2 regions of the Oceanimonas doudoroffii genome follow, and region 1 is predicted to be linked to the other one. Evidence: predicted binding sites of a transcription regulator. Region 1 holds the regulator's gene; the other holds the start of a gene.
The links. The regulator NrdR, encoded in region 1, represses ribonucleotide reductase genes. The targets are predictions, from matches to a motif close to CACNNTATANNGTG.
Positions count from the first base shown of each region.

Region 1 (15,002 bases):
AGCACCACCAGCGGGCTTTGGTAGCGGGCCTGCAGCATGTCGTTAATGGTGAGCGCGTTCACCCGCCGGGCGATATGGGCGAACTGTTTGCCCAGCACCCCCAGGGTCAGCCACACCGTGGGCACCTGGATCATCGCCAGCAGCACCCAGCCCAACCCCATGCGGTAGGCCGCGCCGGGGCCGCCAATAAAAGACGAGGCCGAGGCATAGGTGGCCACCATGGTCATGGCCAGCACAAAGCCGCCCATGGAGCGGCTGCCAAGGAAATAGTCCTGCACAAAGCCGCCTTCGCTGCGGCGACGGCCCAGCCACAGTCCCAGGCCAATCATCACCGCCAGATACACCAGCAGGGGAATCATCAGTCCGGCATTCATGATGAGGCTTCCAGGTTAACCGCCCTGAAACACCAGCGCACCATAAGCGCGCACAGCACAATAAACAGCAGCGGATTGAACAGGCAGCTCAGCAAAAACCACAGTGGCCAGCCGGCCAGGGTCAGCGCCGGCGGCACCAGCCAGGCACAGGCTGCCCAGGCCGCAAGATAAAGCAGGGCCAGCAGCACGCTGAGCAAGGCTTCGCGCCGGGCCACGGAAACAATGGAAGTCATTGGAAGGCTCCTTCAGGAAGGGGCGAAGCATACCAGTGGGGGAATAGAGGAACAAACTCGCCCCCGCTTTTGGCGGTAGGTTGTGATGAGCGCAGCGAATATGCGGGTGTTTTCTGGAGCGCTGGCGGCTCGCCCGCGCTCCACTTGTCATGTGCACTCGCTTCCAGGCAGAGCACGGGAACGAGGAAAACCTAGGGGATCCGGGCGGTAGGTTGTGATGAGCTAAGCGAATCCCAACACGAAGGCGCCGGTGTAGCGTTGGAATTCGCCGAGGCTCATTTCAACCTACAAGTACTCTTCGCCGGCGGCGGCAACAAAGGCCATCTCCACCAGGTAGTCGGGGTTGGCCAGCTCGGCCTTTACGCAGGCGCGGCTGGGGGCGGTGCCTTCCGGGAACCACTCGTCCCACACCGCATTAAAGGCGGGCAGGTTGGCAAAGTCGGTGAGGTAGATGGTTACCGACAGCAGCCGGCCCTTGTCGCTGCCTATCTTGGCCAGGGCCTGTTCGGCCTGAACCATCACCTGGCGGGTCTGCTCTTCAATGCCGGCGGACAGATCCCCCTCGGGCACCTCCACAAAATGGGCGATGCCGTTGAACACGGTAATGTCGGACCAGCGTTTGCAGGGATTGATGCGATGAATGTTCATGTTGGTGTTTGTCTCAGTGGGCTGAGGGCGTAGTGTAGCGGCTGGCCAGTTTGGGAAAAACCGCTGCGGTCGCGTAATGCTAAGCATATCGCACCCGGAAAGCAGAAGGTTGGCGATGAGCGCAGCGAATTCACAACAAGAAGGCGCCTGTGACATGTTGGAATTCGCCGAGGCTCATTCCAACCTACGGTCCTCTGTTGTCGCTCCTTAAACAAAAACGGCGCTCAAGGCGCCGTTTGATTATTCCGCGTGAGCCTTACAGGCCCAGCTTCTTCTCAAGGTAATGGATGTTGGTTCCGCCATTGCGGAAGTTCTCATCGCTCATGATTTCCTTGTGCAGCGGAATATTGGTCTTGATGCCGTCAATCACCAGCTCGTTGAGGGCGTGCTTCATGCGGGCGATGGCGATATCGCGGTTTTCGCCGTAGCAGATCAGCTTGCCGATCATGGAGTCGTAGTAGGGCGGTACTCGATAGCCGGCATAAATGTGGGAGTCCCAGCGCACACCCAGGCCACCCGGAGAGTGGAAGCGGGTGATCTCGCCCGGGCTCGGCACAAAGCTGCGCGGGTCTTCGGCGTTGATGCGGCACTCGATGGCATGGCCACGCACCACCACCTGATCCTGAGTAATGGACAGCGGCAGGCCGGCGGCCACACGCAGCTGTTCCTTGATCAGATCCACACCGGTGATCATCTCGGTGACCGGGTGCTCCACCTGAATACGGGTGTTCATCTCAATGAAATAGAACTCGCCGTTTTCATAGAGGAATTCAAAGGTACCGGCGCCGCGGTAGCCGATGTCGACACAGGCCTTGCAGCAGCGCTCGCCGATGAACTTGCGCATCTCGGCGGTAATGCCCGGGGCCGGGGCTTCTTCCACTACCTTCTGGTGACGACGCTGCATGGAGCAGTCACGTTCGGCCAGATGAATGGCGTTGCCCTGGCCGTCGGCCAGCACCTGAATTTCGATGTGGCGCGGGTTTTCCAGGAATTTCTCCATATACACCATGTCGTTGCCGAAAGCGGCACCGGCCTCGGCCTTGGTCATGGAGATGGATTTTTCCAGTTCGGCTTCGGAGCGCACCACACGCATGCCGCGACCACCGCCGCCACCGGCGGCCTTGATGATCACCGGATAACCAATGCGCTTGGCAATGGCGGCGTTGCGCTTGGCGTCGCCGCCGATGGGGCCGTCGGAGCCCGGCACACAGGGTACGCCGGCCTTCTTCATGGCCTCGATGGCAGACACCTTGTCACCCATCAGGCGAATGGTGTCGCCGCGCGGGCCAATAAAGATAAAGCCGGACTTTTCTACCTGGTCGGCGAAGTCGGCGTTTTCCGCCAGAAAGCCGTAGCCGGGGTGAATGGCCACGGCGTCGGTCACTTCGGCGGCGGCGATGATGGACGGCACATTCAGGTACGACTGGGTGGACTGATTGCCACCAATACAGATGGACTCGTCTGCCAGCAGCACGTGCTTCAGGGTGCGGTCGGCGGTGGAATGCACCGCGACCGTCTTGATTCCGAGCTCCTTGCAGGCGCGCAGAATGCGAAGGGCGATTTCACCGCGGTTGGCGATGACTACTTTATCCAGCATGGGAATTCCTTATTCGATGATGAACAGGGGCTCGTCGAATTCAACCGGCTGGGCGTTGTCGACCAGAATGGCCTTCACTACGCCGGCCTTGTCGGCCTCGATCTGGTTCATCATCTTCATGGCTTCAACAATGCACAGGGTGTCGCCCACGTTGACGGTCTGGCCGACTTCAGCGAAGTTCTTGGCGCCGGGGCTGGAGGCACGGTAGAAGGTACCGACCATGGGAGAACGCATCACGTGGCCGCTCAGCTCGGGAGCGGCTTCGGCGGCCGGGGCGGCGGCAGCAGGAGCGGCGGCGGGCGCAGCGGCAGGAGCCGGGGCGGCCTGCACCTGATACTGAGGCATCACCGGGGCCGGGGCGGCGGCGCCGTAGCGGCTGATGCGTACCGACTCTTCGCCTTCGGCGATTTCCAGCTCGGCGATACCGGACTCTTCAACCAGTTCGATCAGTTTCTTGATTTTACGAATATCCATGAGCGTTCTCTTAGTTATGTTGGTGCTGATGTGAGTCAGCGACGAGCCAGATAACGGGCCGCCGCCTCAAGGGCAAATTCGTAACCATCGGCACCCAGGCCGCAGATCACGCCCACTGCCTTATCCGCCAGATAGGAATGATGGCGGAAGGGTTCACGGGCGTGCACATTCGACAAATGCACTTCAATGAAGGGAATGTTGACCCCCAGCAGGGCATCACGAAGGGCCACGCTGGTGTGGGTGAAGGCGGCGGGATTGATGATGATAAAATCCTGCCGGCCATCGGCCTGGTGGATGGCGTCGAGCAGAACGTGCTCCGCGTTGGATTGGACGTGACTGAGTTCGATATCGCGCCCGGCGGCCTGCTCGGTGAGGCGCGCCACGATGTCGTTCAGGCTGTTGTTGCCGTAAATGCCCGGTTCGCGTCGGCCCAGCAGGTTAAGGTTTGGCCCGTTGAGCAGCAGAATACGGTATTTGTCGGCCATTGTGCGGCAATCCTCGTCTATCTTGCGGTTTACACGTCGAGTCACAGGGAGCCTAGCGCTTTTTGCCGGTGTGAGGCAAATAAAATGGCGCATTTCGGCCCGGTGCGCCCAATTATAGTGATTTCATGAAAATTGGCAGCAATTTACTGGTCTAATGACTAATAAATTTTTGAGTGTGCCCGTGGGTGACCGGGGTTGAGGCTCGATGTGTGAGCGAAAATAACGTCAGAAAGTTCCGCAAACTGTTGTTGCTGCGACAAAAAGCGGCATTCAGCCGGCCGCGGCCATAAAAAAACGCCGCTCAAGGCGGCGTTTTGACATGACTATACCCCCAGACATCTTTCATTTCCGTCATCCCCGCGAAGGCGGGGATCCATGACATATCGCACTGGACTCCCGCCTGCGCGGGTGTGACAACAGAAAAAGACGACAGTCTGACAACAGCGGGTGCGCATCAGGCCACTCGGTTGCGTTCCTCGATCAGGCGGTCGACCACACCCGGATCCGCCAGGGTGGAGGTATCGCCCAGGGCATCGGTGTCGCCGGTGGCGATCTTGCGCAGAATGCGGCGCATGATCTTGCCGGAGCGGGTCTTGGGCAGGCCCTCGGCCCAGTGGATGACGTCGGGGGTGGCGATGGGACCAATTTCCTTGCGCACCCAGTCTTTAACTTCCTTGTGCAGCTCGGCAGACGGTACTTCGCCGGCATTGAGCGTGACATAGGCGTAAATGCCCTGGCCCTTGATGTCGTGGGGCACGCCCACCACGGCGGCCTCGGCAATCTTCGGGTGCGCCACCAGCGCCGACTCGATTTCGGCGGTGCCCATGCGGTGACCGGAGACGTTGAGCACGTCGTCCACCCGTCCGGTGATCCAGTAGTAGCCGTCTTCGTCGCGACGGGCGCCGTCACCACTGAAGTAGGTGCCGGGGAAGGTGGAGAAGTAGGTCTGCTCGAAACGGTCGTGATCGCCGAACACGGTGCGCATCTGGCCGGGCCAGGAGTCCAGGATCACCAGGTTGCCGTCGGTGGCGCCTTCCAGCACCTTGCCTTCGCCGTCCACCAGCGCCGGCTGCACGCCAAAGAAGGGGCGGGTGGCCGAGCCGGGCTTGAGATCGGTGACGCCGGGCAGCGGGGTGATCAGAATGCCGCCGGTTTCGGTCTGCCACCAGGTGTCCACGATGGGGCAGCGCTCGTCGCCGATCACGCGGAAATACCATTCCCAGGCTTCCGGGTTGATGGGCTCGCCCACCGAGCCCAGCACGCGCAGACTGGCGCGGCTGGTGCCTTCCACCGCCTCGTCACCCTTGGCCATAAAGGCACGAATGGCGGTGGGGGCGGTATACAGAATATTGACCTGGTGCTTGTCGACCACCTGGGCCATGCGGTTGGTTTTGGGGTAGTTGGGCACGCCCTCAAACAGCAGGGTGGTGGCGCCATTGGCCAGCGGACCGTAGAGCAGGTAGCTGTGGCCGGTGATCCAGCCCACGTCGGCGGTGCACCAGTACACGTCACCCGGGTGGTAGTCAAAAATGTACTTGAAGGTCATGGCGGCATACACCAGGTAGCCACCCGTGGTGTGCAGCACGCCCTTGGGGGTGCCGGTGGAGCCGGAGGTATAAAGAATGAACAGCGGATCTTCGGCGTTCATTTCTTCCGGCGGGCAGTCGGCGCTGACCTGGGCGGTGGCTTCGTGCCACCACACATCGCGCTGTTCGTTCCAGGCAATGTCACCGCCGGTGCGGCGATAGACGATCACGCTGTCGATGGAGGTCACTTTGGGGTTGGCCAGGGCCGCGTCCACGTTGGCCTTGAGTGCCACGGTGCGGCCGCCACGCAGGCCTTCGTCGGCGGTGATCACCGCCTTGGCCTGGGAGTCGATAATGCGGCTGGCCAGTGCATCGGGAGAGAAGCCGCCAAACACCACGGAATGCACGGCACCGATGCGGGTACAGGCCAGCATGGCCACCGCCGCTTCCACCACCATGGGCATATAGATGCTGACCACGTCGCCCTTTTTCACGCCCTGTGCCTTGAGCACGTTGGCAAAGCGACATACCTGCTCGTGCAGCTCGCGGTAGGTGACCTTTTTGTCTTCGTCGGGGCTGTCGCCTTCCCAGATGATGGCAACTTCGTCGGCCCGGGTGGCCAGGTGACGGTCGATACAGTTGGCGGACAGGTTCAGGGTGCCGTCTTCAAACCACTTGATGCTGATGTGGCCCGGATCGTAGGAGGTGTTTTTTACCCTGGTGTAGGGTTTGATCCAGTCAACGATTTTGCCCTGCTCACCCCAGAAGGCTTCGGGGTTGTCGATGGACTGCTGATACATGGCCTGATAGCCGGCATCGTCCAGCAGTGCGGTCTTTGCGATATGGGGCATGACCGGATGAACCTTAACTTCACTCATTATTCCGCTCCTTGGTTGTAACCATTGGTTAACAAGGTGACCCAGATGGTCGTTACGCTCAATTAGACTTTCGGCTAGCCGAAAGAACTGGCGGCCCTGGTAGCACTGCCTTGTGTTGCCCAGTATACGGTCTTGTCGGGCTCATGCCAGTCCTTGCATTCGGAATGCCCCGTCGGGATCAGGACAGTAACAAGGTATCGGCAAACCACAGCACCACGGCGTAGCGCAGCGCCTTGCCGATGAACACCAGCAGGGTGAACAGCGCCAGCGGCACCCGCATGATGCCGGCGATAAAGGTGAGGGCATCACCGCCTACCGGTGCCCAGGACAGCAGCAGCGACCACACGCCAAAGCGCTGAAACCAGCGCTGGGCGCGCTCCAGCTGTTTGTCGTTGACCGGAAACCAGCGCTTGTGGCGGAAGTGCAGCAGGTACTTGCCCAGCCACCAGTTGATCATGGCCCCCAGGGTATTGCCGGTGCTGGCCAGCAGCCACAGCAGCAGGGCGGCATCGGGCTGGCGGGTCAGTACCGCCGCCAGCACCACTTCCGAATAAAAGGGCGCTATGGTGGCGGCGAGCAGGCTGCTGCCAAACACCAGCAAATAGTCAGTCATAAAGTGCCTCGGGCCGGCTGTGTTCGGCCGCCGTGACCAGATCCCGAAACAGCCGTCGCTGGCAGGGCAGGTAGGGAAGGTATTCCGGGTGCCACTGCACCCCCATCAGATAGTGATCCGTGGTGCTTTCAATGGCTTGCACAAAGCCGTCCAGATCCCGCGCCACCACCGCCAGGCCGCCGCCCAGCCTGTCCACCGCCTGGTGATGCAGGCTGTTGATGCGCCAGCGCGGCCGCTGCATGATGCGACTGAGCCGGCCGCCGCCACAGCCGATGGCGGTTTTACGCGGCAGTGGTGTGCGCCGGTTGGAAGTGTTCTGGCGTAGCGGGCGAATGTCGGCGTGCAGCGAGCCGCCCAGCACCACGTTAATCAACTGGGCACCCCGGCAGATGCCGAGCAGCGGCAGGCTGGTGTCGAGGGCGTGTTCAATCAGTTCTATCTCAAAAGCGTCCCGGTCCGGATCCGCCGGGGCCCGGCCGGTATCGTGGCCGTAGAGGGCGGCGTCGATATCGTCACCGCCGCCGATGATGAGGCCCTGCAGTTGATCCCGTTTGTGCCTATGCATGTTGGCCGGGGTCAGGTGCTGGCCCCGGCCGCCGGCCAGACCCAATGCCAGGCGGCTGGCCCACCAGGCCAGGGGCAGGCGGCTGTCGGGGCCGGTCACGCCAATCAACGCAACCATGGACGCACCTTGAGGCTCCAGGGATCCATAAAATCCGGGGTCAGCTGATCCAGGTGCTCGCCATAGGCCCGGCAGGCGTCCGTCAGCCGTTGCGGATCCGCCGCCAGCCATTCCACCTGCAGCCAGCCGGCCCAGGCGTGGGCCAGGGACCACAGCGGATTGTCGATATCGGAATTGGGCAGCCGGTAGTGCAGGGTGGGACGAGGGTTGATCTTGTCGTCGTGGGCCACCGCCTGCACTCGGGACTCATCGTGCCAGGCCAGCAGGGGCAGCAGATCCATGGCCCGGTTGCGGGTTGGGTTCCAGGCCAGATAGTCGGCGGTAAAGCGGGTCAGATCGGGGTGGTAGTCCGGCTTCAGCACCAGCCTGACATAGTCCCGGGGAAAGGCGCGAATATAGGGCGAGATCTTGCGGGCGGTAACGATGTCTTCGTGGGCTTCCAGCCAGTCGTGCAGGCACAGGTAGGCGCGAAAATAGCGCAGCAGGGTGTGAATATCGGTGGCCGGCAGCTCGGGGTTGAGGTGCAGACCAAAGGCATAGTGCAGGGCGTGGCGAGTGCCCCGGGCGCCCTGTTGGCGCAGTCGTTCAAACAGCCGGCTGAGCCGGTCGAGCCGTGACAGCGGCAGCGGCGGGCACACCAGCTCCAGCGGCGCCAGGTGCTGCGCCAGACTGCCCAGCAGGTCGGTGGCGGTCTGCTCCAGTTCGCCGGGCGGGTGTCGGCGCTGCTCCCGGGCCAGGCGTTTGAGGTAGTCAAAATCGAGTTCGGCGCGAAAGGTGCCAAGCGGGGTGTCGATGTCGAATTCATATTCCGACAGCGCGCGGGTTTCGCCTCGCAGGGCGTCGGTCACCAGGCTGACCAGCCGGGGCAGGGGCAGGCCACTCAGCTCCAGCTCCACGCCCAGCCGGCGCTCGGCGCCGTGTTCGGTATAGAGTTCCGGGGGCAGTGGCAATGGCATGGTGTCTCCCTGTTTCAGCCGTGGCGGGTGAGCCACAAGTATAGAAGGAAGCCGACCCAGCTCAGCCCCAGCAACAGCCAGGGCAGCGGGGAAGAACGCCCGGCAGGGGCGAGATCCGGTTCGGCCTCATTTTCCTCGTTTACTTCTGCGCCCTGCTGACGCTGTTGCTGCCGGCGGGCCTTGTCGGCGGCGCGGGCCCTGGCCTTTTGCTGCTTTTTGTATTCCTCTATGCCCTTCTGAATTCCCTGGGCGATGAGCCGGGTCTGTTCCTTGGTCTGACCCGGACGCTGGGTGGCCTTGGCCACCCGCTCGGCCTCGGCCTGGGTTTCGGGTGAGGCCTCAGCCTTTTTGTGCTTGCTGTAACGCATGGGCCTGATTATTCCGCTACGTTGTTGAGGTAGTGCAGATCCATCACAAACACCGACAACAGCAGGCTGGCGGCGGCGGCGTAAAAGCCGCCCGCATCCCGCTCCCGGCACAGCTCCACAAACACCGGCAGCCAGCCGATCAGCTGGCTGTTGGCCAGTTCTCGCTGCTGATCCAGCAGTTGCAACCGTTGCTCCTCGGTGGTGCTGTCGGCGGCGGCCAGCGCCAGGGTACCCATCATCTCCAGCTGATTGCACACATGCAGCGGATCGTCGTCGGCCAGCTCGGTGCCGTGCTGCTTGAGCAGCACCGTCATCAGCAGCAGGGCATCCTGGCTGGCCTCGTTCAGGCTGGCGGTGTCGAGCAGTGAGGGCGCCTCGAGCAGCGCTTGATAATGACCGCTCAGGCGCGTGTGCGGCGCCGTGTGTTGCAGCGCCTTTTCCGCTTCGCCGCGAAAGGCCTCGGCGGCCTCGGTGAGCGGGTCCAGGGTGGCCAGACTGTCGAGGAAACGGTGCATGTCGTAGCCGCCGAATTCACCGAGATCGTCCTCGCTCAGGGGGGTGGCAAAAAGGGCGGTAAACCAGTGATACAGTTCGGCCCGGCGCTGGGAAGTCACTCTGAACGCTTGCATAATCCTCTTCAACGGCTTGTTCGGTCTGGGGATAGCCCCATTCTATCGGGTTTGCCGGTCGGATTCCTACCCGTGCGGAACAGGGAGTGTGTTAATGGGTCTTCAACTTTTTGTGAACTTTTCAACATAAAGGTAAAAAAATAGTGTAAACCCGGCTCGCGGGACTAGGCCGGACTGCCGCTTGGGGGTACACTCTGACTTTCAGTGACAATCCCCCATGAGTCAGGAGAGACGGATGTTAAAGCGTGAGATGAATATCGCCGACTATGATCCCCAGCTGTGGCAGGCCATCAGCAATGAGACCGTGCGTCAGGAAGAGCACATTGAGCTGATCGCTTCCGAGAACTACACCAGCCCGCGCGTGATGCAGGCTCAGGGTTCCCAGCTGACCAACAAGTACGCCGAAGGCTATCCGGCCAAGCGCTTCTACGGCGGCTGTGAATATGTTGACGTGGTGGAAGACCTGGCTATCGATCGTGTCAAGCAGCTGTTCGGCGCCACCTGGGCCAACGTGCAGCCGCACTCCGGCTCCCAGGCCAACTCCGCCGTCTTCCTGGCCCTGGTCAAGCCCGGCGACACCGTCATGGGCATGAACCTGGCCCACGGTGGTCACCTGACTCACGGCTCTCCCGCCAACTTCTCCGGCCGTCTGTACAACATCGTGCCTTACGGCATCAACGAGCAGGGCGTGATCGACTACGAAGAAATGGAGCGTCTGGCCGTTGAGCACAAGCCGAAGATGATCATCGGTGGCTTCTCCGCCTTCTCCGGCATCGTAGACTGGGCCCGCATGCGCGAAATCGCCGACAAGGTAGGCGCCTGGTTTATGGTGGACATGGCGCACGTGGCCGGCCTGATCGCCGCCGGTGTGTACCCCAACCCGCTGCCCCATGCCCACGTGGTGACCTCCACCACCCACAAGACCCTGGCCGGTCCCCGTGGCGGCATCATCCTGTCTGCCGCCAACAACGAAGAGCTGGAGAAGAAGCTGAACTCCGCCGTCTTCCCTGGTGGTCAGGGTGGCCCGCTGATGCACGTGATCGCCGCCAAGGCCGTGGCCTTCAAGGAAGCCCTGGAGCCCGAGTTCAAGGAATACCAGGCTCAGGTGGTGAAAAACGCCCAGGCCATGGCCGACGAGTTCCAGAAGCGTGGCTTTAAAGTGGTTTCCGGTGGCACCCACAACCACCTGTTCCTGCTGGATCTGATCGACAAGGACATCACCGGTAAAGAAGCCGACGCCGCCCTGGGCCGCGCCTTCATCACCGTGAACAAGAACGCCGTGCCCAACGATCCGCGTTCTCCGTTCGTGACCTCCGGTATTCGTATTGGTACTCCGGCGGTTACCCGTCGTGGTTTCAAGGAAGCCGAAGTGCGCCAGCTGGCCGGCTGGATCTGTGATGTGCTGAGCAACATCAACGACGACGCCACCATCGCCAGCGTGAAAGAGCAGGTGCTGGACATCTGCCGTCGCCACCCGGTTTACGCGTAAGGCGCACCGGTAACGGCATCAGAAACGGGGTCTTCGGACCCCGTTTTTATTTTCTCTTGCTTTCATTCCACAGCCCGCTTCTTTACACTAACAGCCGATTAACAGGCCCCGCGGAGGCACCATGCACTGCCCCTTTTGCAACGCAACCGAAACCAAGGTAATCGACTCCCGTCTGGTGGGCGATGGCCTGCAGGTGCGCCGGCGGCGTGAGTGCAATGCCTGCCGGGAGCGTTTCACCACCTTTGAAACCGCCGAGCTGGTGATGCCGCGCATCATCAAAACCAGCGGCATTCGCGAGCCCTTTAACGAAGACAAGCTGGAAGCCGGCATGCAGCGGGCGCTGGAAAAGCGTCCGGTCAGCACCGAGGCCATCGAGCAGTCCATCAGCCGCATCAAGTCGCGGCTGCGGGCCACCGGCGAGCGGGAAGTCAAATCCGAGCTGGTGGGCAACCTGGTGATGGACGAGCTCAAGCAGCTCGACAAGGTCGCCTATATTCGCTTTGCCTCGGTGTACCGTTGTTTTGAGGATCTGCGCCAGTTTGGCGAAGAGATAGCCCGCCTGGAGCAATAAGTGTTCACAACCCAAGATGCGCGCTGGATGGCCAGGGCGCTTGAGCTGGCCCGCCGTGGCCGTTTTACCACCAGCCCCAACCCGGCGGTGGGTTGCGTGATCGTGAAAGACGGTCAACTGGTGGGCGAGGGCTTTCACCGGCGTGCCGGCGGCCCTCATGCCGAAGTCTTTGCGCTGCAGGCCGCCGGTGAGGCCGCTCAGGGCGCCACCGCCTACGTTACCCTGGAGCCCTGTTCCCATTATGGTCGCACCCCGCCCTGTGCCCAGGGTCTGATTGACGCCGGCGTGTCCAGAGTGGTGGCCGCCATGGTGGATCCCAACCCCCAGGTTGCCGGTCGCGGCCTGGCCATGCTGCAGGACGCGGGCATTCGGGCCGAGGCCGGCCTGATGACCGATGAGGCCGAGGCGGTGAATGTGGGCTTTTTGCACCGCATGCGCACCGGCCGTCCCTTTGTGACCCTGAAGCTGGCCGCCAGCCTGGATGGCCGCACCGCGCTCGCCAACGGCGAAAGCCAGTGGATTACCGGCCCGGCGGCCCGGCGTGATGTGCAGCGCCACCGGGCGCAAAGCTGCGCCATTCTTTCCGGCGCCGATACCGTGCTGATGGACAACGCCGCCCTCAACGTGCGCTGGCAAGAGTTGCCGGCGTCGCTGCGCCAGGACTATGCCGAAGCCGAGCTGCGCCAGCCGTTGCGCATCGTAATCGACACGCAAAACCGGCTGCATGCCGGGCTGCGGCTGTTTGCGCAGCCCGGCCCGGTGCTGCTGCTACGCGGCGAGGTGACCGGTGGCTTTGGCGACGAGGTGGAAGAATGCGTGCTGCCCCTGGCCGCCGATGGCAAGCTGGACCTGGAGTTGTTGCTGGAAGAATTGGGCCGGCGTCAGCTGAATTACCTCTGGGTCGAGGCGGGGGCGACCCTTGGCGGTGCCCTGTTTGGTGCCGGCCTGGTGAATGAACTGATTCTGTATCAGGCGCCCATGCTGATGGGCAACCCGGCCCGGGGCCTGCTGGCGCTGCCCGAATTTACCGCCATGAGCCAGCCGCCCCGGCTGGCCTGGCAGGATTGCCGCCTGGTGGGTGGTGATCTCAAACTGACTGCAAGGGTAACCGACTGATGTTTACCGGTATTGTTGAAGCCACCGGCACCCTGGCCGCCATCGAGCGAAAGGGCGCCTCCTCGGTGATCCGCATTCATTGCCCGGCGCTGGATCTCTCCGACGTCGCCCTGGGCGACTCCATCGCCACCAACGGCGTCTGCCTCACCGTGACCGAACTGGGCAAGGATTACTACTGCGCCGACGTGTCGATTGAAACCCTTAATCGCACCGGCTTTGCCGACTACCAGTCGGGCCAGGCGGTAAACCTGGAAAAGGCGCTGCTGCCCACCACCCGCCTCGGCGGTCACCTGGTGTCCGGCCATGTGGACGGCGTGGGCCGCATCAGCAAAAAGAGCAAGGTGGGCTTTGCCATTGAGCTGTGGGTCGACGCCCCGGCCGAACTTTCCCGCTATATTGCCGAAAAGGGCTCCATTACCGTGGACGGCATCAGCCTGACCGTGAACGCGGTATCGGGCGCGGCCTTTAAATTGACGCTGGTGCCCCATACATTAAATAACACCACACTGAACGACTGGCAGGTTGGCCGCAGCGTCAACCTGGAGGTAGACATTATCGCCCGCTACCTGGAACGCCTGCTGGCCGGTGGCCAGACTCAGGCGTCGAGCGGACTTACTCTGGCGACCCTGGCCGCCAGCGGTTTTGTGAAATAGCGGCTAACCGAATCAACCAAGGGGAACATCATGGCCTTAAGCAGTACCCAGGAAATCATCGACGACATTCGTCAGGGCAAAATGGTCATTCTGATGGATGACGAAGACCGGGAAAACGAAGGCGATCTGATCATGGCCGCCGAACACGTGCGTCCGGAAGACATCAACTTTATGGCCAAATACGGCCGGGGCCTGATCTGCCTGACCCTGACCGAGGCCCGCTGCCGCCAGCTCGACATTCCCCAGATGGTGAGCCGCAACACCGAGCAGTTCTCTACCGCCTTTACCGTCTCTATTGAGGCCGCCGAAGGGGTGACCACCGGTATCTCCGCCGCCGACCGGGCCCGCACCGTGCAGGCCGCCGTGGCCAAGGACGCCAAGCCCGCCGACCTGGTACAGCCCGGCCATATCTTTCCGCTCAAGGCCCAGAACGGCGGTGTGCTGACCCGCGCCGGCCACACCGAGGCGGGCTGCGATCTGGCCCGGCTGGCGGGGGTGGAGCCGGCGGCGGTGATCGTGGAAATTCTCAACGAAGACGGCACCATGGCGCGCCGCCCGGACCTGGAGAAGTTTGCCGAGGAGCACGGCATCAAGCTGGGCACCATTGCCGATCTCATCGAGTACCGCAACGAGAACGAAACCACCATCGAGCAGGTGGCCCGCTGCAAGCTGCCCACCGAGCACGGCGAGTTTGAGCTGGTGACCTTCCGCGACACCATCGATAACCAGGTGCACTTTGCGATGCGCAAGGGCGAGATCAAGGCAGACCAGCCGGCGCTGGTGCGAGTGCATATTCACGACATGCTGAGCGACGTGCTGATGACCGATCGCCACGCCAGCCGCAGCTGGCCGCTGGACAAATCGATGGCGCGCATTGCCGATGAAGGCGGCGTGCTGGTGATCCTCGGCAAGGAAGAAACCCCGGATCATCTGTTGTCGGTAGTTCGCATGTTTGAAGCCGCCGACAAGGGCGAGCGCCCGGAGGCGGCCAAGCGCCAGGGCACGTCCCGCCGAGTGGGTGTGGGCTCGCAGATTTTGCGCGCCATGGGGGTAGGCAAGATGCGCCTGCTGAGCTCCCCCAAGCGCTACCACGCGCTGTCGGGCTTTGGCCTGGAAGTGGTGGAATACGTCACCGAATAAGGCCGGACCAACGGCACACCGTTCCGGCCGGCATGATGCCGGCCGGACTTTTTGTGGGAGCCTTTCAATGAGCAAGTTGCTGACCAGTGCCGATTTTACCGACATGCCCTGGAAAAACGGCGGCGGCACCACCCGTGAGCTGTTCCGGTTGCCCGCCGAGGGCGAGTTTGATCTGCGCCTGTCCATGGCCCGGGTAGGGCAAAGCGGGCCCTTTTCGTATTTTCCCGGGGTGGACCGGGTACTGATGCTGCTGAGCGGCGACGGCTTTGCACTCGATCTGGCCGGTGAGCCGCACCGTCTGGACACCCCCTTTGCGCCACTGCACTTTGCCGGTGAGCAAGCGGTGCACTGCCGGCTGCTGGGCGGGGAATGCCTCGACTTCAACCTGATGGTCCGCCGCGACTGGGGCAGGGCCAGCCTGCGAGTGCACCGGCGCCGGGCCGGCGAGGGCTTTATCAGCGAAGGGGCGCAGGCCCGGCTGTGCTATGAGCACGGCGACGCACCCAGGTTGTGGCTGCTGGAACCGGGCGAGGCCCTGACCCTGGCACCTGCCGATGCCTCTTGGCCGCT
Region 1 covers NZ_NBIM01000007.1:81,809-96,810, reverse strand. The annotation lists gene panF (sodium/pantothenate symporter) at 1-374, opposite strand, end outside; gene B6S08_RS15585 (DUF997 family protein) at 371-607, opposite strand; gene B6S08_RS15580 (RidA family protein) at 893-1,255, opposite strand; gene accC (acetyl-CoA carboxylase biotin carboxylase subunit) at 1,512-2,852, opposite strand; gene accB (acetyl-CoA carboxylase biotin carboxyl carrier protein) at 2,862-3,326, opposite strand; gene aroQ (type II 3-dehydroquinate dehydratase) at 3,362-3,811, opposite strand; gene acs (acetate--CoA ligase) at 4,266-6,215, opposite strand; gene B6S08_RS15555 (YqaA family protein) at 6,394-6,828, opposite strand; gene B6S08_RS15550 (gamma-glutamyl-gamma-aminobutyrate hydrolase family protein) at 6,821-7,510, opposite strand; gene B6S08_RS15545 (amidoligase family protein) at 7,498-8,466, opposite strand; gene B6S08_RS15540 (DUF2956 domain-containing protein) at 8,481-8,834, opposite strand; gene B6S08_RS15535 (molecular chaperone TorD family protein) at 8,843-9,463, opposite strand; gene glyA (serine hydroxymethyltransferase) at 9,699-10,952, shown strand; gene nrdR (transcriptional regulator NrdR) at 11,074-11,523, shown strand; gene ribD (bifunctional diaminohydroxyphosphoribosylaminopyrimidine deaminase/5-amino-6-(5-phosphoribosylamino)uracil reductase RibD) at 11,524-12,639, shown strand; gene B6S08_RS15515 (riboflavin synthase) at 12,639-13,292, shown strand; gene ribBA (bifunctional 3,4-dihydroxy-2-butanone-4-phosphate synthase/GTP cyclohydrolase II) at 13,323-14,432, shown strand; gene B6S08_RS15505 (HutD/Ves family protein) at 14,500-15,002, shown strand, end outside.

Region 2 (15,002 bases), on a different contig from region 1:
AAAGAGGCCCGCAGGCCTCATGTTTGTTACTCGTCGGTGGCCGGTGCAGCAGCGTCATCCGCCGCCCCGGAGTCCAGCCCTTCCTCGCCTTCGATCGGCTCGTCGTCTTCCGGTTCCTCAATGCGCTGCAGCCCTACCACCTGCTCGTCTTCTCCGGTGCGGATCAAACGCACGCCGGCGGTGTTACGGCTGATCAGGCTCACTTCCGACACGCGAGTACGCACCAGGGTACCGCCGTTGGTGATCAGCATGATCTCGTTGGTTTCGTCCACCTGAATGGCCCCTACCACGGCACCATTGCGGTCACTCACCTTGATCGACATCACACCCTGCGTGGCCCGGCTCTTGGTGGGGTACTCCTCCAGGGCGGTACGCTTGCCGTAACCATTGGCGGTGGCGGTGAGAATGGCGCCCTCGCCTCGCGGCACGATCAGCGATACCACACTGTCGTTGTCGCTCAGGCGAATACCGCGCACGCCGGTGGCGGTACGGCCCATGGCGCGCACCTGATCTTCATGGAAACGCACCACCTTGCCGGCATCGGAGAACAGCATGATCTCGTTGTCGCCGTCGGTGATGTCCACCCCGATCAGCTCGTCGCCTTCGGTCAGGTTGATGGCGCGAATGCCCGAGGCCAGCGGCCGGCTGAAGGCAGTCAGCTCGGTTTTCTTCACCGTGCCCTGACGGGTGGCAAAGAACACCGCCTTGTCGTCGGCATATTCCTTCACCGGCAGAATGGCGGTGATGCGCTCGTGCTCGTCCAGCGGCAACAGGTTGACAATGGGGCGGCCACGGGCGGTGCGGCTGGCTTCCGGCAACTGATACACCTTGAGCCAGTACACCTTGCCGGCGGTGGAGAAGCACAGAATGGTGTCGTGAGTGTTGGCCACCAGCAGGCGCTCGACAAAGTCTTCTTCCTTCATGCGGGTTGCCGACTTGCCGCGACCGCCACGGCGCTGGGCCTCGTAGTCGGTGAGCGGCTGGTACTTGACGTAACCCTGGTGGGACAGGGTCACCACCACGTCTTCCTGGGTGATCAAATCCTCCAGGTTGATTTCGGCACTGGAAGTGGTGATTTCGGTGCGGCGGGTGTCGCCAAACTGCTCTTTCAGCGCCTCCAGCTCTTCCCGAATCACTTCCATCAGGCGGGCACTGCTGTTGAGAATGTGCAGCAGCTCGGCAATCTGCTCAAGCAGCGCCTTGTATTCATCCAGGATCTTCTCGTGCTCAAGGCCGGTCAGGCGGTGCAGACGCAGCTCCAGAATGGCCTGGGCCTGTTGTTCGGTCAGGTAATAGCGACCGTCACGAATACCGTAATCCGGCTCCAGCCATTCCGGGCGGGCGGCGTCGTCACCGGCACGCTCCAGCATGCTGGCCACGTTGCCCAGCTCCCACCCTTGCGCCAGCAGGCCGGCCTTGGCTTCCGCCGGGGTCGGCGAGCGGCGAATCAGCTCAATCACCGGATCGATGTTGGCCAGGGCAATGGCCAGGCCTTCCAGGATGTGGGCCCGGTCCCGCGCCTTGCGCAGTTCAAACACGGTACGACGGGTCACCACTTCGCGGCGGTGCTGAATAAAGCACTCCAGCATTTCCTTCAGGTTGAAGGTGCGCGGCTGGTTGTTGTCGAGGGCGACCATGTTGATGCCGAAAACGGTCTGCATCTGGGTCTGGGCATACAGGTTGTTGAGGATCACCTCACCCACCTCGCCCCGGCGCACCTCGATCACGATGCGCATGCCGTCCTTGTCGGACTCGTCGCGCAGGGCGGAAATGCCCTCGATGCGTTTTTCCTTGACCAGCTCGGCGATTTTCTCGATCAGCCGGGCCTTGTTCACCTGATAGGGCAGCTCGGAGACGATAATGGTCTCGCGACCGGTTTTCTCGTCGGTTTCAATCTCCGCCAGGGCGCGCACGTAGATCTTGCCGCGACCGGTACGGTAGGCATCGAGAATGCCGGACTTGCCGTTGATGATACCGCCGGTCGGAAAGTCCGGGCCGGGGATCAGCTCAATCAACTGATCGAGGCTGATGTGCTCGTCATCGATCAATGCCAGGCAGCCATCCACCACCTCGTTGAGGTTGTGGGGAGGTATATTGGTGGCCATGCCCACGGCGATGCCGGAAGAGCCGTTCACCAGCAGGTTGGGTACCTTGGTGGGCATCACCGCCGGGATCAGTTCGGTGCCGTCATAGTTCGGCACCCAGTCGACGGTTTCCTTGTCCAGATCCGCCAGCAGCTCGTGAGCAATCTTGTCCATGCGCACTTCGGTATAACGCATGGCGGCGGCGGAGTCGCCGTCTACCGAGCCGAAGTTGCCCTGGCCGTCGACCAGGGTGTAGCGCATGGAAAAGTCCTGTGCCATGCGCACTATGGTGTCATATACCGCGCTGTCGCCGTGGGGGTGATATTTACCAATTACGTCGCCCACCACACGGGCCGACTTTTTATAAGGTTTGTTCCAGTCGTTGCCGAGCTCGTTCATGGCGAACAGCACGCGGCGATGCACCGGCTTCAGGCCGTCTCGAACATCGGGAAGGGCACGCCCCACGATCACGCTCATGGCGTAATCGAGGTAGGAGCGCGTCAGCTCTTCCTCAATGTTGATCGGCATGATTTCTCGGGCCAAATCGGTCATAGCAAGCCTTGTCCCCAGGTTATTGATTATATGGCTTTAAAAAGCGAGCCATTCTAGCACAGTTCCGGCCCGACGGGAGCAGTGAAGCTGGCGACCCCTGCCGGCTTGGTTATAATGGGTACCCCAATCGCCCAGGCACAAGGCAGTTTCATGAACGTAGATCAACAGGAAATCGACAAATTCGAGGCCATGGCCTCTCGCTGGTGGGATCTGGAGGGGGATTTCAGGCCCCTGCACAACATCAATCCATTGCGCCTTGGCTGGATTGCCGACAAGGCCGACGGCCTCTTTGGCAAGCAGGTGATCGACATCGGCTGCGGCGGCGGCATTCTCAGTGAAAGCCTGGCCCGGGAAGGGGCCGAGGTGACCGGCGTCGACATGGGCCGGGAACCCCTGGCAGTGGCCCGCTTGCACGCCCTGGAAAGCGGCGTCAGCGTCAACTACCGCCAGGCCACCGCCGAGCAGATGGCCGAAGAGCAGCCCGGCCAGTATGAGCTGGTCACCTGCATGGAAATGCTGGAGCACGTGCCCGAGCCGGCTTCCGTGGTGGCCGCCTGCGCCAGGCTGGCCAAACCCGGCGCCAACCTGGTGTTTTCCACCATCAACCGCAATCCCAAGGCCTGGCTGCTGATGATCGGCGCCGCCGAGCACCTGCTGAAAATGGTGCCCAAGGGTACCCATGATCACCGCAAATTCATTCGCCCCGCCGAGCTGTGCCGTTTTATCGAGGCCGCCGGTCTGGTGGTAAAGGACATTCAGGGCGTGGTGTACCGGCCGTTGCAGGGCGACTTCAAGCTCAGCCATGATGCAGACGTCAACTACATGGTTCACGCCATCAAACCGGAGTAAACGGCATGCTCAAGGCGGTATTGTTTGACCTCGACGGCACCCTGCTCGACACCGCGGGCGACATGGGCGCCGCCGCCAACCATGTGATCACCGGCCTTGGCCTCAACGCCCTGTCCGACGAGGTGCTGGCCTGCACTACCTCCGACGGCTCCTATGCCCTGCTCAGGGCCGGCATTCCGCAGGCCATGATTGAGCAGCACGGGCTGGATCGGTTACGGGAACGCATGCTCGGTTTTTACCGTCAAAACCTGTGTCACCACACCCAGCCTTACGCCGGCGTGCCCGAGCTGCTGGGCTGGCTCAATCAGAATGCCATTCCCTGGGGGGTAGTCACCAACAAGCCTGCGGCGCTCACCGAGCCGCTGCTGGCGGCCTTGCCGCTGTTCTCGCAGTGTGGCGTCACCGTCAGCGCCGACACCCTGGCCCATAAAAAGCCGCACCCGGCGCCGCTGCTGCATGCCGCCGCGCACCTGGGGGTGAAAGCCGACCACTGTGTCTATGTGGGCGATCACCGTCGCGACATCGAGGCGGGGCTGGCCGCCGGCATGGCCACCCTGGCCGCGGGCTGGGGTTATGTGTCGGCGGGTGAGGATCCCCACCGCTGGCAGGCCGGGGCCGTCATGGACTCGGTTGATGCACTCAGCCACTGGCTGAAAGGGGCATTTGACGCCCCCTGCTGAAAGATCCCGCGGATCCGCAAGCCGGTCATTTTTGCAAGCCAAATATTTAAAAAAAAGTTTTTCGCCGGCCACAAAAAAGACAGTGTTTTGCCAATGCCAGAGTCCCAACGGCACACCAGTTAGTAAACGCAAACATCGGTGTATTTCACACAGATTATCCACAAGCTGCCCAGTGCCGGGGCGGCTTGAGAATCGTGAACCAACCCACTATATTGTGCCCATTCCACTCAACGACAACTATATGTTGTGCTTCCTCCGCACCACGACCACACTATATAGGGTGGTTGGACGCACGGGATTTGCCGAGCAACACAACACCACTGGGAGAAGGTCCATCTCATGAATAAACATCTGCTGGTTACCAAACGCTCCGGCGCCAAGGAGCCCATCGATCTGGACAAGATCCACCGGGTGATCACCTGGGCCGCCGAGGGCCTGGACAATGTATCCGTGTCCCAGGTGGAACTGCGCTCCCACATCCAGTTCTATGACGGTATCCGCACCGAAGACATTCACGAGACCATCATCAAGGCCGCCGCCGATCTGATCTCCGAGCAGAGCCCGGACTACCAGTACCTGGCCGCCCGCCTGGCCATGTTCCATCTGCGCAAGAAGGCCTATGGTGAGTTCGAGCCGCCCCACTTCCATGACCATGTGGTGCGCCTGACCGAAATGGGCAAGTACGACCAGCACATTCTGGCCGACTACAGCCGCGAGGAATTCGAGGCCATGAATGCGCGCCTGCACCACGAGCGCGACATGAACTTCTCCTATGCCGCCATCAAGCAGCTCGAAGGCAAATATCTGGTGCAGAACCGGGTGTCCGGCGACATCTACGAGAGCCCGCAGTTCCTCTACATGCTGGTGGCCGCCTGCCTGTTCTCCAAGTACCCGAAAGAGACCCGGCTGGACTACGTCACCCGTTTTTATGACGCCGTGTCCACCTTCAAAATTTCCCTGCCCACGCCCATCATGTCCGGCGTGCGCACCCCTACCCGCCAGTTCAGCTCCTGCGTGCTGATCGAGTGCGGCGACAGCCTGGATTCCATTAACGCCACCTCCGGCGCCATCGTGCGTTACGTGTCCCAGCGCGCCGGCATCGGCATCAACGCCGGCCGCATTCGCGCCCTGGGCAGCCCCATTCGTGGCGGCGAAGCCTTTCACACCGGCTGCATTCCGTTCTACAAGCACTTTCAGACCGCGGTCAAATGCTGCTCCCAGGGCGGCGTACGTGGCGGTGCCGCCACCCTGTTCTACCCCATGTGGCACCTGGAAGTAGAGTCCCTGCTGGTACTGAAAAACAACCGTGGCGTGGAAGAAAACCGCGTGCGCCACATGGACTACGGCGTGCAGATCAACCGCCTGATGTACCAGCGCCTGATCAAGGGCGGCGACATTACCCTGTTCAGCCCGTCCGACGTGCCCGGCCTGTATGACGCCTTCTTTGAGGATCAGGCCAAATTTGAAGAGCTCTACGTCAAGTACGAAGCCGACGACAGCATTCGCAAGCGCACCGTCAAGGCGGTGGAGCTGTTCTCGCTGATGATGCAGGAGCGTGCCGGCACCGGCCGTATCTATGTGCAGAACGTGGATCACTGCAACACCCACAGCCCGTTCGATGCCAAAGTGGCGCCGGTGCGCCAGAGCAACCTGTGCCTGGAAATCGCCCTGCCCACCAAGCCGCTGATGGACATCAACGACGAGAACGGTGAAATCGCCCTGTGCACCCTGTCGGCCTTTAACCTAGGCGCCATCGACAAACTGGAAGATCTGGAAGGCCTGGCGGATCTGGCGGTACGCGCCCTGGATGCCCTGCTCGACTATCAGGACTACCCCCTGCTGGCAGCCAAAAAAGGCTCCATGAACCGCCGTACTCTGGGTATTGGCGTGATCAACTACGCCTACTACCTGGCCAAAAACGGCGTCAAGTACTCCGACGGCAGTGCCATCGGCCTGACCCATCAGACCTTTGAAGCCATTCAGTACTACCTGCTGAAGGCCTCGGTACAGCTGGCGAAGGAATTCGGCCCCTGCCCGGCCTTTAACGAGACCACTTATGCCCAGGGCGTGCTGCCCATCGACACCTACAAGAAGGATCTCGATGCCATCTGCCAGGAGCCGCTGCGCCTGGACTGGGAAACCCTGCGGGAAGAGATCAAGACCACCGGTCTGCGCAACAGCACCCTGACCGCGCTGATGCCGTCCGAGACCTCAAGCCAGATCTCCAACGCCACCAACGGCATCGAGCCGCCCCGTGGCCTGGTGTCGGTCAAGGCGTCCAAAGACGGCATTCTCAAGCAGGTGGTGCCAGAGTATGAGCGCCTCAAGAGCCAGTACGAGCTGCTGTGGCAGATGCCGTCCAACGACGGTTACCTGCAGCTGGTGGGTGTGATGCAGAAATTCGTGGATCAGGCCATTTCCGCCAACACCAACTACGATCCCGCCCGCTTTGACGGCGGCCGGGTGCCGATGAAGCAACTGCTGAAAGATCTGCTCACCGCCTACAAATTCGGTCTCAAGACCCTGTACTATCACAACACCCGTGACGGTGCGGCAGACGCCCAGAACGACCTGCAGGAAGATGACGGCTGCGCCGGCGGCGCCTGCAAGATTTAAGGCGCCTTACTGAAATAACTCGCGGCGGGTTTGCTCCCGCCGCCGTGCGCAGCGTCGCTGATACCGCCCCAGGCGGTTGAGCGGCACTGCGCTCTTGTCTTTGCGGAATGAAAAAAATGTCTTACACCACTTTCAGTCAAGTTCAGAATGATCACATGAAAGAGCCCATGTTCCTCGGCAATCCGGTGAACGTGGCCCGTTATGATCAGCAGAAATACGAAATTTTTGAAAAGCTGATTGAAAAGCAGCTGTCCTTTTTCTGGCGTCCGGAAGAAGTGGACGTGTCCCAGGACCGCATTGATTACCAGGCGCTGCCGGATCACGAAAAGCACATTTTCATCAGCAACCTCAAATACCAGACCCTGCTCGACTCCATTCAGGGTCGCAGCCCCAACGTGGCACTGCTGCCGCTGGTGTCCATTCCCGAGCTGGAAACCTGGATTGAGACCTGGGCGTTTTCCGAGACCATCCACTCCCGCTCCTACACCCACATTATTCGCAATATCGTCAACGATCCGGCCAAGGTCTTTGACGATATCGTGGCCAACGAGCACATTCAGAAACGCGCCAAGGATATCGCCCACTACTACGACGAGCTGATCGAATACACCAACTTCTATCACCTCTACGGCGAAGGTGAGCACGAGATCAAGGGCCGCAAGGTGCTGATCAACCTGTATGAGCTGAAGAAAAAGCTCTACCTGTGCCTGATGTGCGTCAACGCCCTGGAAGCCATTCGCTTCTACGTGAGCTTTGCCTGCTCCTTTGCCTTTGCCGAGCGCGAGCTGATGGAAGGCAACGCCAAGATCATTAAACTCATTGCCCGGGACGAGGCCCTGCACCTAACCGGCACCCAGCACATGATTAACATTCTGCGCAGCGGTGACGACGATCCAGACATGGCGCAGATCGCCAAAGACTGCGAACAGCAGTGCTTTGAGCTGTTCAAGGCCGCCGCCATTCAGGAAAAGGAATGGGCCGAATACCTGTTCAAGGACGGCTCCATGATCGGCCTGAACAAGGACATTCTGTGCCAGTACGTGGAATACATCACCAACCTGCGCATGCAGGCGGTGGGTCTGGAGCCGGCTTTTGCAGGCGCCAAGCAAAACCCGATTCCCTGGATCAACGCCTGGCTGTCATCCGACAATGTGCAGGTGGCGCCCCAGGAAGTGGAAGTGAGCTCCTATCTGGTGGGTCAGATTGACTCCCATGTGAGCCACGACGATCTGGGTGACTTTGAACTGTGAGCAAAGTGCGCACGCGCGATCTCAGCTTTGAACTGCGGGCGGGGGAAACCCTGCTCGACGGCCTGGAACGCACCGGACACGCGGTGGAATATCAGTGCCGCGAGGGCTACTGCGGCGCCTGCCGTACCCCCCTGCTTGAGGGCTGCGTGCGCTACCCGGAAACGCCGCTGGCCTTTGTGGCCAGCGGCGAAGTACTGCCCTGTTGCTGCCGGCCCGAGGGCGAGGTGCTGCTTGACGTGCCGCTGCTCGGAGTCAAAAAACAGGCCTGAGCCTCAACGCATTTTGCCGGCCTCGCCGGCATTGGGATCAAACGGCTGCCAGCTCAGCCGGCCATTTTGCTCAAACGACTTCTCCTTCGCGCACACAAACCACTGTTGTCCCATCTGGATCACCGCCCCTCGGGAATAGCGCTTGTCGGCGTAATAACACACCGGCTCAATGCCGGCGGCAATGTTCAGCTCCACCGGGGCGGTGGTAATGGTTTCGGCACCGGCCAGCGCCGGCAGCCCCCAGCACAGTCCCCACAGCAGCCTTTTCATGATGTTGCTCTCCCGCAATGACACAGATGGTTTTATGGTAGCACCGCCACCCGCCCCGAGGCTTGCTTTTCCGCTTGCCCCCGGCTAACGTGGTTATAGCTTTTTTCTTCATTTTTAGTCACTTGCAACGCCATGAAGCGACATGGCAGCGCTTTAAGCCGGTTTGTTTTGTTGGTATTGCCATCGGGCAGCTGATAAGGGAGACATCGCCTTGAAGTAGTCGTTTTGCCGTGATCATGTAGTCACTCTGTCGTCATCACGACATTTTGCGCCCTCCAGAAAGGAAAACGGCACCTTTTTGTGGGCGAGAAATCCACGGAGCCACATCATGAGCAAGGAAAAAGTGAAAAAGAAAGCCCGAAAAACCCTGAAGGAAAAACGCCAGGAGAAGCGGGACAAACGTACCAACGCCGAATAATCCCGCCGGCAGTTACCGCAAGGGCGCCGCCACGGCGCCCTTTTGATGTGCTCAGTCCAGATACCACTCCCAGCGCAGCTGCCGAATGCGCCCGTCCCGCCAGGAGATGGTCACCGCCTCCGTGGTTTCCACCGAACCATAACGCCAGTAATCCGCGTGCCGCTCCGTGGGCCGGCCCAGCTGCCGCTCCAGCCCTTCTCCCGGGCTGCCCGGCTGTAGAAATGCCGGCAGCCCGGGGTGCGGCCGCGTCAGCAGCAAAAACACCGGCAGGCCGCCGGGCCGGGCGCTTTCCCGGGACCAATAGGTGCGGGCTTCCAGTCCGGGACAACGCAGAATTTCAACCTGGTCGGTCACCCCTGGCACATGGGCGTTGTCCACCAGCCGGTAATCATAGCGAGGAGCGTCACAGGGCGCGGCCATCACCGCGTCGGCAATGCGCTCCAGGCGGGCCAGGGTTCGCTCCTGGGGGCCGGCGCAACCGGCCAGCATCAAACACAGCGCCAGCCAGCCTGCGCCCCTGTGCAGGGGGTTCCTGGGTATCGACAAAGGGTTGGGATGGATCATGGGGAGCCCTTGAATTCGAATGGAAATGGCCGTTTCTCGGTCTGTGTGCCCATCATCTTTGAGGAGACATTATGAGCACCGACGACAAGGGGAGTAAAGTCCCTGCACACCGGCTGGCGCGCATGGGCCATCTGGCATCACTGGCCACCCGGGTGGCCGGTGGCATGCTGAGCGAAGGCGCCCGCCGCCTGGTCAGGGGAGAGCGCCCGGCGGCTCGGGAGTTGCTGCTGATCCCCCCCAACGCCCGCCGGGTGGGCGATCAGCTGGCCCGTTTGCGCGGGGCGGCGATGAAGGTGGGCCAGCTGCTGTCGATGGACGCCGGCGAACTGCTGCCCGCGGAGCTGGCCGACCTGCTGGCCCGGCTGCGGGCAGAGGGTACGCCCATGCCCTCCCCTCAGCTGGCCGGGATGCTGACGCAGGAACTGGGGCCCGACTGGCAACGCCACTTCGCCCATTTCGAGTTTCGTCCCCTGGCGGCGGCGTCCATCGGTCAGGTACACCGGGCCTGGGCCGACGATGGCGAGGCGCTGGCGGTCAAGGTGCAATACCCCGGCATTGCCGGCAGCATCGACAGTGACGTGAACAATGTCGCCAGCCTGCTGCGGCTCAGTGGCCTGGTGCCCGCCGGGGTCGATTATCAGGGGCTGCTCGACGAAGCCAAACAGCAACTGCACGCCGAAGCCGACTATCACCGGGAAGCGCGCCAGCTGGCGCGCTTCAACGCCCTGCTGGGTGATGATGACCGCTTTGTGTTACCACGGGTGCGTACCGATATCAGTACGGGCCGGTTGCTGGCCATGAGTTATGTGCAAGGTAGCCCCATTGAAACCCTGAGTAATGAACCCCAGCCGGTGCGCAACCGGCTGATGGCGCTGTTGTTTGAGCTGCTGTTTCGCGAGCTGTTTGAATTCAATCTGGTACAGACCGATCCCAACTTCGCCAACTTTTTCCACCATCAAGGCCGGCTGGTGCTGCTCGACTTTGGCGCCACCCGGGAATACGCCTCCGGTTTTGCGCAAGGGTACCGCCACCTGTTTGCCGCCGCCCTGCACCAGGATACTTCCGCCATGGAGCTGGCCCTGAGCGACATCGGCTTTTTCAGCCAGCATATTATTCCCGAGCAGAAGCAGGCGGTGATTCACATGGTGCAACTGGCCTGCGAGCCGCTGCACCAGGACGCCCCCTTTGACTTTGGCCACAGCAGCCTGGCCCGGCGCCTGCGCGACGCCGGCACCGCACTCAGCATGCGACAGGATTACTGGCACAGCCCGCCCGCCGATGCGCTGTTTCTGCATCGCAAGATAGGAGGCCTCTATCTGCTGGCGGCGCGCCTTGGCGCCCAGGTCAATATGCGCCGGCAGTTGCAGCCCTGGCTGTAAAAACCGGCGGGGCCATTGCCAAGGGTAATGGCCCCATATACAGTAGGGAGTTGAATGACAACCTACCAGCAAATCGAGCCCAGTGACACATCCCGACACCACTCCCGCCCATCTTTCCCTTGAACGACTGATGCACACCGGCCTGCTTACCTGCAGCCCCGACACGCCCTTGCGGGAAGCCGCCGCAAGCATGGCTTCGCGCCGGTGCAGCTCGGTGCTGATACTGGAGCAGGGGCGAGCCGTGGGGATATGGACCGAACGCGACAGCCTGCGGCTGGACTTCTCCTGCCCCGACAGCCTCAACCAGCCCATTCGCCGTGTGATGAGCCGGCCGGTGCACAGCCTGCCCCGCCATACTTCCCTGACCGAAGCGGCCCGCTGGCTCAGGCAGTGGCGCTGCCGCCATGTGCTGGTGGTGGACGACGAACAGCGGCCGCTGGGCATGGTGTCACAAACCGACATGGCGCTGAAACAGGGGCTGGAGCCCTACCTCAGCCTGCGGGACGTACGCGAGGCCATGGACGCCACGCCACTGGTGCTGAACGGCGATCTCTGCCTGTCCCGGGCCGCCGCCGCCATGCTGGAGCAAGACAAGGATGCCGCCGTGGTGCACACCGCGGGGGCGCCACTCGGCATCATCACCGAGCGCGACATGGTACGCTACATTGCCCGGCACCCGGGGGCCACGCCCATCGGGGAACTGGCCAGCCGGCCCCTGCTGTCAGTGGCCCCCACCGACACCCTGCTGCACGCCCGGGACCTGCTGATCAATCACAGGGTGCGGCACCTGGCGGTGCTCGACGGCGAGCGCATTGCAGGACTGGTGGGCTTTCGCCAGATCATCGACGGCGTGGAGCATGGCTACCTTCAGGAAGTGCGTCAGCTACTGGAGCAGCGGGATCAGGCGCTGCTGCGCTCCCGGCTCAACCTGCAACTGGCGGAACGGGTAATCGAGGCCTCGCTGGAAGGCATTATCATTACCGACGCCGGCGGTCGCATCGAATTTGTCAATCCCGCCTTTACCCATACCACCGGCTACAGTGCCGAAGAGGTCATGGGCCGCACGCCGGCCCTGCTCTCTTCCGGGCGTCACGACGCCGCCTTTTACCGGGCCATGTGGCAAACCCTGAACGAACAGGGTTACTGGCGGGGCGAGATCTGGAACCGGCGCAAGAGCGGTCAGCTCTACCTGGAACTGCTCACCATTACCGCCATACAGGATGACGGCGGCAACATCACCAACTTTGCCGCCCTGTTTACCGACATCACCCATATTCGGGAAAACGAGGATCGCATTCGCCAGCTGGCCTATTACGATGCCCTCACCGGTCTGCCCAACCGACGCCTGCTGGAAGACCGGCTCGCGCTGGCGGTGCGCCACGCCCATCGCAGCCGCCGGCACCTGGCGGTCATCTTTATCGATCTGGATCACTTCAAACAGGTCAACGACACCCTGGGGCACGCCGCCGGCGACGAGTTGCTGCTGGAGGTGTCCCGACGCATTCGTGCCCGGCTGCGGGAAGACGACACCCTGGCGCGCCTCGGCGGTGACGAGTTTATCGTGCTGCTGCCCGAGCTCGAGCAGGCCGACGAGGCCAGCCGCATCGCCCAGCGGCTGATCGACGCCGTGGCCGAGCCCTTTTACATTCGCAACCAGCCGTTTCGCATTGGCTGCAGCCTGGGGGTAAGCCTGTATCCGGACGATGCCGACACGCCGGAAACGCTGCTGCACCACGCCGACTCGGCCATGTATCAGGCCAAGCAGGAAGGCCGCAACGACTATCGCCTCTACAGCCAGGACATGAACCACCAGCAGCATCGCGCCCTGGCCATGGAAACCGCCCTGCGCGACGCGGTAGAAAGCGGCGACGGGCTCAGCCTGCACTACCAGCCCCAGGTGCACCGGCACGACCGCACCCTGGCCGGCGTAGAGGCCCTGGCCCGCTGGCAGCACCCCGACTTTGGCCGGGTCTCCCCCGCCGACTTTATTCCCCTGGCGGAGCGGGCCGGACTCATGGTCGCCCTTGGCCGCACCCTGCTCGGTCAGGCCATTAGACAACAGCGGCACTGGCTGGACCAGGGCCTGGTGCCGGTGCCGGTGTCGGTCAACCTGTCGGCCCAGCAGTTCTGGCAGCATGATTTGCTGGTGCAGCTGCGCCAGCTGCTCGCCGAGCATCAATTACCCGCCGGCCTGATTAACATTGAGCTGACCGAGAGCGTGCTGCTCGACAAGCAGCAACAGGCCATTCCCCTTCTCAACAGCCTGCGCGAACTGGGTTGCGCCATTGCCATCGACGACTTTGGCACCGGCTATTCCTCACTCAGCTACCTGCAGGATTTGCCGGTGGACGTTCTGAAAATCGACCGCAGCTTTATTCAGCGCCTGGGCGAGTCCCGCAGCAGTGCCGCCATTCTGGCGGCGGTGACCGGACTGGCACGGGAACTGGCGTTTCACGTGGTGGCGGAAGGGGTGGAAACCGAGGCCCAGATGCAGGCGCTGGAGCGCTATCCGGTGGATCTGGTGCAGGGCTACCTGACCGGCAGGCCGCTGCCGGCGAGCGACTTTGCCGCGTTATGGCTTGGCAAAACGCGACATCAAGGGTAAAAACGCGAGTATGTCCGTAACTGGAAGACCCGATGTTCAAACTGTTTGAAAGCCTGACCCAGCCCTTTCCTGACGAAGCACCCACTCGTCCTCCCAAAGGCCTGTATGCCTTCTGCCGCCACTACACTCGAGGCTTTGAATGGCCCCTGGTGGTGATGGCGCTGCTCAGTGCCACCGTGGCCGTGATCGAAGTCGCCCTGCTTGGCTTTATGGGCCAGCTGGTGGATCTGCTGGCCAGCCATAGCCCGGAGTCATTCTGGGCCGAAGAGCGGGGTACCCTGATCCTCATGGGTGCGTTGGTGCTGGTGATCATTCCGCTGCTGGCCTTTGGCCACTCCATGCTGATGCACCAGTCGCTGCTGGGGAATTACCCCATGTCCATTCGCTGGCAGGCGCACCGCTACCTGCTGAACCAGAGCATGAGCTTTTATCAGGACGAATTCGCCGGTCGTATTGCCACCAAGGTGATGCAAACGGCACTGGCAGTGCGGGAAACCGTGATGAAACTGCTGGACGTGCTGGTATATGTATCCGTCTACTTTATCGCCATGCTGGTGATGATGGGCCAGTCGGATCTGATCCTGATGCTGCCCATTCTGCTCTGGCTGCTGACCTATATCGGCATTCAGTGCTACTTCGTGCCACGCATGAAGCGGGTCGCCACCGCCCAGGCCGATGCCCGCTCCATGATGACCGGCCGCATCGTCGACAGTTACGCCAATATCACCACGGTCAAACTGTTCGCCCATGCCGACGCCGAAACCCGCTATGCCCGACGAGGCATGCGTGCCTTTCTCGATACCGTTTACGGTCAGATGCGCCTGGCCACCGGCTTTGTGCTGAGCGTGGACGCCATCAACTACCTGCTGCTGTTCACCATTACCGCCCTGTCGATCGGATTGTGGATGAACGCCTCCGTCACCGTCGGGGTGATCGCCGTGGCCATCAGCATCGCCCTGCGCCTGCAAGGCATGTCGAAATGGATCATGTGGGAAATTGGCGCCCTGTTCGAAAACATCGGCACGGTGATCGATGGCATAAACACCCTGTCCAAATCCGTGGCCATCGAGGACAAGGCCGGCGCCGAAGAGCTGACCGTAAACCGGGGTGCCATTCGCTTTGAGGACATCACCTTTCAATATGGCCGGGATGAGCCGGTGATCGAGCACTTCAACCTGAATATTCGGCCCGGTGAAAAGGTGGGCCTGGTGGGTCGCTCCGGGGCGGGCAAGTCCACCCTGGTGAACCTGCTGCTGCGCCTGCATGAGCTCGAAGGTGGCCGCATCACCATAGACGGCCAGGATATTACCGCCGTGACCCAGCACTCCCTGCGTGGCCAGATTGGCATGGTGACCCAGGATACCTCCCTGCTGCACCGCTCCATTCGGGAAAACATTCTCTACGGCAAGCCGGCGGCTTCCGAGGAAGACCTGGTTGCCGCCAGTCGCCAGGCCCACGCCCACGAC
Region 2 covers NZ_NBIM01000001.1:1,064,821-1,079,822, forward strand. The annotation lists gene gyrA (DNA topoisomerase (ATP-hydrolyzing) subunit A) at 27-2,636, opposite strand; gene ubiG (bifunctional 2-polyprenyl-6-hydroxyphenol methylase/3-demethylubiquinol 3-O-methyltransferase UbiG) at 2,787-3,485, shown strand; gene B6S08_RS04945 (HAD family hydrolase) at 3,491-4,165, shown strand; gene nrdA (class 1a ribonucleoside-diphosphate reductase subunit alpha) at 4,505-6,781, shown strand; gene nrdB (class Ia ribonucleoside-diphosphate reductase subunit beta) at 6,898-8,031, shown strand; gene yfaE (class I ribonucleotide reductase maintenance protein YfaE) at 8,037-8,300, shown strand; gene B6S08_RS04965 (DUF1496 domain-containing protein) at 8,304-8,570, opposite strand; gene B6S08_RS04970 (hypothetical protein) at 9,040-9,552, opposite strand; gene B6S08_RS04975 (ABC1 kinase family protein) at 9,624-10,931, shown strand; gene B6S08_RS04980 (EAL domain-containing protein) at 11,014-13,536, shown strand; gene B6S08_RS04985 (ABC transporter ATP-binding protein) at 13,569-15,002, shown strand, end outside.
Region 2: the regulator NrdR is predicted to act here: its motif matches at 4,435-4,448, upstream of nrdA (class 1a ribonucleoside-diphosphate reductase subunit alpha).